DNA from 2 places in the Stenotrophomonas sp. YJH_SMC_105-26 genome. Region 1 is predicted to be linked to the other one. Evidence: riboswitches for the same ligand, from Rfam matches in the RefSeq annotation. Region 1 holds a riboswitch; the other holds the start of a gene.

Region 1 (4,052 bases):
AGATCCACGCCATGCGTGGATATCAGCGAGCCACACGGCAGGATTTCGGAAGAGTTGTATGGAGTCCTCCTGCGATTTCGGCCGAAGATGGGGTTCCTCGCCTGACTGGACCCCGCCGATGCGTGTTTTCCCGGATGACAACTTTCTGGATTCAGCTTGTCGGTCGATTTCCGGTGAAGCTGCCAAGGCGCTCGTGAGCTTGAAAGGCGGGCGAATCGCTGAAGATGCCGTATCTGTCATCGAAGACTGGTTTGAGCCGTCCCTCGAGAAGGCGCGCCTGCTGGCGGATCTTGATGAAAGAATCAGGATCCACAGCAGCGAAGGGGACCAGGGGCTGCTGCGGCCTGCGCTGAAGGCCCGGGCGGTGATCGCGGCATCTCCCGAGCCCGCGCCCGATGACTACGAGCCTTCATTCAAAGTAGTGCCTGCGACGACGTTAGGTGGCGACTGGAAATCCGACTGCGAGACCGACTGCGTGATTGTCGATGGTGACCTGATCGCAGACGGCACGCTGATACTGAACGACTTGAGCGAGACGCTCTGCGTGATCGTACTGGGGAGCCTCAGGGCCCGGAATCTCGACTGTGGTGGTTGGGTGTTCGTGCGTGATGAGCTGGAATGCGATCATCTGTACGCGTGCTCACTCAATGATGGGATTCTGTCCGTAGGTGGCAACATGACTGTTCAGACCTTCCTCGAGACCGGCACCTACACACAAGTGGCGGGGCACCTGACCGCTAGCTACCTCGGCAGCACCCACAACTCCATTGACGTGGAGGGCAAAGTGAACTGTCCAGGCTACGAAAGACGATCTGATAGCGACTACTTGTGCGAATGGATCGATCCCGTGTTGCTGAAAGCCGACGATTCCGACGGCGATTGGGGATGCGGACCCCAACGGTATCCGTCGGCTGACTATCCAGAGCGGATACGCGCGGGGGGCAGCCCTATGGAGTTCGTGCTCTAGATCCACGCCATGCGTGGATACCGCTCTTCTGTAGCGCCGGGCCATGCCCGGCGAACACGCCATCGTTCAATGCACTTCGTCGTGGTAGACGAACTTCGGCATTTCCCAGCGGTAGTGGATCGCCAGCAGGCGCAGCGCGAAGCCGCCGCCGAGGCAGCACAGGATCGCGGTGGCGTCGGCCACGCCCCAGTGCAGCAGCAACAGGTAGGCCGCGCCGGTCAGCAGCGCGATGATCGCGTACAGCTCCTTCTGGAAGATCAGCGGCACCTCGTTGCAGAGGATGTCGCGCAGCACGCCGCCGAACGCACCGGTCAGCATGCCGGCGATCAGCACGATCGGCATCGCATGGCCGGCCTCGCGCGCGATCGAGCAGCCGATCAGGGTGAAGGCGATCAGGCCCAGCCCGTCGAGCACCAGGAAGGTGCGGCGGAAGTGATGCATCCAGCGCGCCACCCAGGTGGCGATCAGCGCCGCGCACACGGTGAAGCCCAGGTACTCGGGGTGCTTCACCCAGCCCAGCGGGTAGTGGCCGAGCAGGATGTCGCGCAGCGAGCCGCCGCCGAGGGCGGTGACACAGGCGATCATGACCACACCGAACAGGTCCATGCGTCGGCGGCCGGCGGACAGTGCGCCGGTCATGGCTTCGGCGGAAATGGCGATCAGGTAGATGATGGACAGCAGCATGGGACAGGCTCCGGGCGCGGTGGGGCCGGCCATGCGCCTACACCGCCACTGCCTGCGCAATGACGGGATGACGATGACCGGTGCCGCTCCCGCTGTCCTTTTGCCTGAGAGTTCAGCGGCATGGGCCGCGTGCCCCTTCGGCGGATCGTCCCGGGCGTGCCCGGTGACCTCTCTCCAGCTCGGCGAGTCGAATGCATGGTTGGTGGGATTCCAGCCCACCGGCCTGAGCGATCATGGGAGCCTGCGCCTTCGGCGGGCGCCAGCGCGGCGCCTCTCTCCTGCATTCGGTCGCCAGTATATCCGCTGCAGTGCAGCACGGCATAATCCAGGCATGGCCCCATCCCTCCGCCCGTGGTTCCTGTACCTGCTCGAATGCCGCGATGGCAGCTATTACGCCGGCATCAGCACCGATGTGGAGGCGCGTTTCGCCGCCCATCAGGCCGGCAAGGGCGCGCGCTACACCCGGGCCCGGCCGCCGCTGCGCGTGCTGGCCGTGCGCGAATACCCGGACCGGGCCGCCGCCTCGCGGGCCGAGTGGCAACTCAAGCAGCAGCCCCGCGAACGCAAGCTGGCCTGGCTGCAGGCAACGGATCCTGCGCTTCTGTAGAGCCGAGCCCACGCTCGGCTGTTGTTCCGTCTGCCCGATGCGGGAGCCGAGCATGGGCTCGGCTCTACAGTAGATCCACGTCATGCGTGGATGGGCCGTTCGGCCCATGCGATGATCCGCCCGCGCCCAGAGCCGGAGACCCGGATGTCCACGATTGCCCTGCTGTTCGCGCTTTCCGCAGCAACGAGCCCTGCCGCCGACCCCGCCACGATCGCGGCCATCGAAGCCACCTGCCACGACTACGTCGATGGCCAGCTGGAGGCCGACCCGCAGCGCGTCGCCCGTTCCCTGCATCCGGACCTGGCCAAGCGCGCTGTGCTCGGCGATACACCCGACGAGCGCCTGGGCCTGCGCCGGATGTCGAAGGAAGAGCTGGTCTCGTTGACGAAACAGGGCGCGCTGAAGACCCCGAAGGATCAATGGGATCGCCGCTGCACGGTGCTGGACGTGACCGGAAACGCGGCCTCGGTGCGGCTGGAAACCCCGTGGTTCGTCGACTACTTCCACATGGGGCGTTTCGACCAGCGCTGGGTCATCGTCAACGCACTGTGGTACCCGAAACCGAAGGCGCACTGAGCGATGCGTGCCGCCGGCAACGCATGGATCTCCGTCGTCGTGCTGGTCGCCGGCATCGCGCTGCTGCCTGGCCTGCTGTATCTGCTCGGGCTGGCATTGGTGGACGGTCGGCCGAAGCCGGCCGACCGCGCGCCCAGTGGTGTGGCTGCGTGCAGCGGTGAGCCACGGGCGGGATACCAGCCGATGAACCCCTGGCGCTTCACCGCCCAGTTCTTCGACAAGGACGGGATGAAGAACAAGGTGCCTGAAGTGGAGCGGGAGGCCTTCTGGATTGCCCGGCGCCACCTGTGGCGGCAACCTCGGCGCGGCATGCTGCGCTGGCATCTCAGCAGCACCGCGTTGGCGATCTGGATCACCCGGCATTGGAGTACCGCGCAGATTGCCGACACCGCGAGGAAGGAGGACTTCTGCCGGAAGTAGATCCACGCCATGCGTGGATGGCGCTCCATGTTTGTTGACGGGGTCAGAGCCCTTTCCCGCGGAAAAGGGATCCGACCCCTGTTGCGTGCGGCCTTACCGCCTCGGCCGCCGGTCGTCCTGATCATCACCGAAGATGATGCGCGCGCTGCGTTGGTAGCTCCAGTACGCGACCGCCCAGTTCAGCAGCACCACGATGCGGTTGCGGAAGCCGATCAGGAAGAACACGTGCGCGGCCAGCCAGAACCACCAGGCCAGCACGCCGGAGAGCTGCAGCCGGCCCAGGTGCACGATCGCGGCCATGCGGCCAATGGTGGCCAGGTTGCCGTAGTCGGCGTACTTGAACGGCCCCGGTGCCGCCTTGCCATGCAGGCGCGCGCGGACCACCTCGGCCACGTACTTGCCCATCTGCTTGGCCGCGGGCGCCACGCCGGGAACCGGCTTGCCGTCGGCCTGGCTCAGTGCGGCCAGGTCGCCGGCCACGAACAGCTCCGGGTGATCGGGCAGGGTCAGGTCCGGCTGCACCTGCACGCGGCCGGCGCGGTCCAGCGGCACGTCCAGCGTGCGCGCCAGTGGTGAAGCGGCCACGCCGGCGGCCCAGACCACGGTGCGGGCCGGCACGAACTGCTCACCGAGCTTGAAGCCCTGGCTGTCGATGTCGCTCACCGGGGTACCGGTCAGCACTTCCACGCCCAGCTTTTCCAGCTGGCGGCGCGCCTTCAGCGAAAGCACTTCCGGGAACGAGGACAGCACGCGCGGCCCAGCCTCGACCAAGCGCACCTTGGCGCTGGCCGGATCGAT
Region 2 (4,052 bases), 720 kb from region 1:
GCAGCACGAAATCAACATCGACCTCGCCCTGCTCTGGACGCAGCTGGCGGAGGGTGTAGGTGCGCATCGGCGGGCGCTGATCGTCCGGCAGGGCCCGATAGCGTGGGTACCAGTCCTCGCCGCTGGGGACCTGCGGCACCTCCTGGCCGGGCAAGGGGAAGAACACCTTGATGCGCTGGTCCGGCCCTCCGGTCGTCATCCGCGCCACGTCGGCACCGGTGAACACCATGCGGTCCAGGGAAGGGGAAAGAACGCGGCGCTCCTTCAGCGCCACCTCGAACAGGCGGTAGGTCTGCTGCGCAGCCATGGGGAACCTCATGCAACGACAGTGGATCGGCTGGCTGTCGTGCACCTGTGCACCGGCTGGCTGGAGTGCCCAGCCTAGTCCGGCGGTTTCCCGTCGCAAGCGTTGCGGGCGTCGTAGCCTGCCCTACCCCTGCGCGCTGCTCAGTGACCCGTGCAGGCTGCCTGCGCCGCGCGTTCGCGCCGGTGTTCCCAGTACCAGAACACGAAGCCGGCGCCGAAGAACCCAGCCTGGCCCAACGCCAGGTGCAGCGGGCTGGCGCTGAGCAGCGGCGACACCACGCCGGCCACCACGGTGCTGATCATCAGCTGCACGAAGGCCTGCAGCGACGAGGCCAGGCCGCGCTGGTGCGGGTACATGTCCAGCACCGCCAGCGCCAGGATCGGGAAGATCAGCGCCATGCCCATGCCACCCAGGAAGATCGGCAGCACCGCCCACGGCAGCACGAACTGCGGCGCCAGCGCGACGTAGCCGACGTTCAGCAGCACCGACAGCGCGCACAGGCCGAAACCAATGGATACCTGGCGGGTGGGCGTGGTGTGCCCGGCCATGCGCCCGGACAGGAACGAGCCGGTGGTCATGCCGCCGATGGTGGGGATGAACAGCCAGGCGAAACCACCCTCGCCCAGGTGCAGGTGCTGCATCACGAACACCGGTGCCGAGGAGATGTACAGGAAGATGCCACCGAAACCGATGCTGCCGGCCAGCGCCAGGCGCAGGAAGCGCGGATTGAAACCGATGCGCACGTAATCACGCATCAGCACCCGCGGCGACAACGGAACGCGCGCTTCGAGCGGATGGGTCTCCGGCAGGTAGCGGGCGGTGGCCGCCAGCAGAACCAGTGCGAACACCACCAGGAACCAGAAGATCAGCGGCCAGCCAGCACCGCTGAGCAGGATCCAGCCACCGATGATCGGCGCGATCGCCGGGGCGATGCCGAACAGCATCGACACCTGGCTCATCAGCCGCTGCGCGTCGTGACCGTGGTACAGGTCGCGGATCACCGCGCGGCCGACGATCATGCCGACGCCTGCGGACAGGCCCTGCAGGGCGCGGAACCCCAGCAGCGTGGTCAGATCGGTGGACAGCGCACAGCCGACCGAGGCGCCGACGAACACCACCAGGCCGCCGAGGATCACCCGCTTGCGGCCCCAGGCATCGGACAGCGGGCCGTGTGCCAGGCTCATCAGGCCGTAGAACAGCAGGTACACGCTGATGGTCTGCTGCACCGCCACCTCGTCCACCGCCAGGCGCTGGGCCAGCTGCGGGAACGCGGGGAAGATGGTGTCGATCGAGAACGGACCGAACATGGCCAGGCCGGCGAGCAGCAGGGCCATGCGGCGGGTGGAAGGAGCAACAGCGGCGGTCATGGAGAAGGCGTCCGGCAGGGCCATGCGCGGCACGCACGGCGGGCGCCAGTCCCCTGCAGCAGGGACGGCGCCAGATGAATTCGGGTATCCGCCCATCATAGGTGGGGATTGCGCCTGATGCCATGCAGCAGTGCACAAAACGCACGGGCGGGCCATCGGCCATTCAGGCGCCGCGGCCGGGCCCGCAGGCGGCTGGCGCGCCCGCAACGGGCTATAATCGGCGGGCAACACGGTGGGAGAAGCGGAACACCGCTGCCGAAGGCGCAACGCCCGTAATCGCTCAGGCCCGATACCACCCGTAACACAACTCTGGAGAGACCGGTTCGATCCGGCGCCGAAGGGGCACGAAGCCGCGGTTTTCCGCGCTTCCAAACTCTCAGGCAAAAGGACAGAGGGGCGCCCCGCAGACCGCCGACCGGCGGCTTGTGCCCGTGCGTGTGCCCTTTCCTGACGGATCCTTCGCCATGTCCCAGAACACCCCTTCCCTGCGTGAGCTCGAGCACCACAATGCGTTCGTCGAGCGCCACATCGGCCCCAACGATGCCGAGATCGCGCAGATGCTCGACGTCGTCGGCCACGCGTCGCTGGATGCGATGACTGATGCCATCGTACCGGCCAAGATCAAGTCGCCGGCGCCGCTGGCACTGCCGGAATCGATGACCGAAGTGCAGGCACTGGCGAAGATCCGTGCGATCGCCGACAAGAACACCGTGCTGCGCAGCTTCATCGGCCAGGGCTACTACGGTACCCACACGCCGAACGTGATCCTGCGCAACATCCTGGAAAACCCGGCCTGGTACACCGCCTACACCCCGTACCAGGCCGAGATCTCGCAGGGCCGCATGGAAGCGCTGATCAACTTCCAGACCCTGTGCGCCGACCTCACCGGCATGGAAATCGCCAACGCCTCGCTGCTGGACGAAGCCACCGCCGCAGCTGAAGCGATGACCCTGGCCAAGCGTTCGGCCAAGTCGAAGTCGGACACCTTCTTCGTGCACGACGCCGTGCACCCGCAGACCCTGGAACTGCTGCGTACCCGCGCCGAGCCCATGGGCATCGTGCTGCGCGTCGGCACCCCGGCCGAGGCACTGGAAGCAGAAGCCTTCGGCCTGCTGCTGCAGTACCCGGACACCTTCGGCCAGATCGGCGACTACAAGGCGCTGGTCGAGGCCGTGCACGCGCGCGGCGGCCTGGTGGCCGTGGCCACCGACCTGCTGGCGCTGACCCTGCTGGCCGCCCCGGGCGAATGGGGTGCGGACATCGTGGTCGGCAACAGCCAGCGTTTCGGCGTGCCGTTCGGCTTCGGCGGCCCGCACGCCGCATTCATGGCCTGCCGCGACGCCTACAAGCGCTCGATGCCGGGCCGCCTGATCGGCGTCTCGGTCGATGCCCAGGGCAACCCGGCCTACCGCCTGACCCTGCAGACCCGCGAGCAGCACATCCGCCGCGAGAAGGCCACCTCCAACATCTGTACCGCACAGGTGCTGCTGGCGGTGATGGCCTCGATGTATGCCGTGTACCACGGCCCGGAAGGCCTGACCCGCATCGCCCGGCGCACCCACCGCCTGGCCTCGATCCTGGCCGCCGCGCTGCGCGAGGCCGGCGTGCAGGTCGGTGGCGACTTCTTCGACACCCTGCATGTCACCGGCGTGCACGCCGATGAGATTCACGCCAAGGCCCGCGCCGCCGGTTACAACCTGCGTGCGATCGACAGCGACTCGGTCGGCATCAGCCTGGACGAGACCGCCACCCGCGCCGACGTGGTCGCACTGGCCGCCGTGTTCGGTGCGCAGGCCGACGTCGACGCGCTGGATGCCAGCACCGCCGATGCGCTGCCGGCCGGGCTGCTGCGCCAGTCCGCATTCCTGACCCACCCGGTGTTCAACACCCACCACAGCGAGCACGAACTGCTGCGCTACCTGCGCTCGCTGGCCGACAAGGACCTGGCGATGGACCGCACGATGATCCCGCTGGGCTCGTGCACCATGAAGCTCAACGCCACCGCCGAGATGATCCCGGTGACCTGGCCGGAGTTCTCGCAGATCCACCCGCTGGTGCCGGCCGACCAGGCGCTGGGCTACAAGGAACTGATCGACACGCTGGAAGCGATGCTGGTGGAATGCACCGGCTATGACGCGGTCAGCCTGCAGCCGAACTCCGGCGCGCAGGGCGAGTACGCCGGCCTGCTGGCGATCCGCGCCTACCACCGCTCGCGCGGCGAAGGCCACCGCGACATCTGCCTGATCCCGGATTCGGCGCACGGCACCAACCCGGCCTCGGCGCAGATGTGCGGCATGAAGGTGGTGGTGACCAAGACCGATGCCAACGGCAACGTCGACGTCGAGGACATCCGCCTCAACGCCGAGAAGTACAGCGAC

The links. Region 1 has a riboswitch for glycine ahead of AC5P7F_RS06145 (trimeric intracellular cation channel family protein). Riboswitches for the same ligand answer to the same signal wherever they lie in the genome.
Region 2: linked by a shared signal. The riboswitch ahead of gcvP (aminomethyl-transferring glycine dehydrogenase) and the one ahead of AC5P7F_RS06145 (trimeric intracellular cation channel family protein) in region 1 are both predicted to bind glycine.

The regions. Positions count from the first base shown of each region.
Region 1 covers NZ_JCAFSD010000001.1:1,345,035-1,349,086, reverse strand. Annotated here, with positions in the region: gene AC5P7F_RS06150 (hypothetical protein) at 119-967, shown strand; gene AC5P7F_RS06145 (trimeric intracellular cation channel family protein) at 1,034-1,651, opposite strand; glycine riboswitch at 1,736-1,839, opposite strand; glycine riboswitch at 1,853-1,942, opposite strand; gene AC5P7F_RS06140 (GIY-YIG nuclease family protein) at 1,983-2,258, shown strand; gene AC5P7F_RS06135 (nuclear transport factor 2 family protein) at 2,403-2,834, shown strand; gene AC5P7F_RS06130 (hypothetical protein) at 2,838-3,254, shown strand; gene AC5P7F_RS06125 (NAD(P)/FAD-dependent oxidoreductase) at 3,348-4,052, opposite strand, start outside.
Region 2 covers NZ_JCAFSD010000001.1:628,859-632,910, forward strand. Annotated here, with positions in the region: gene AC5P7F_RS03040 (siderophore-interacting protein) at 1-307, opposite strand, end outside; gene AC5P7F_RS03045 (multidrug effflux MFS transporter) at 448-1,674, opposite strand; glycine riboswitch at 1,974-2,076, shown strand; gene gcvP (aminomethyl-transferring glycine dehydrogenase) at 2,139-4,052, shown strand, end outside.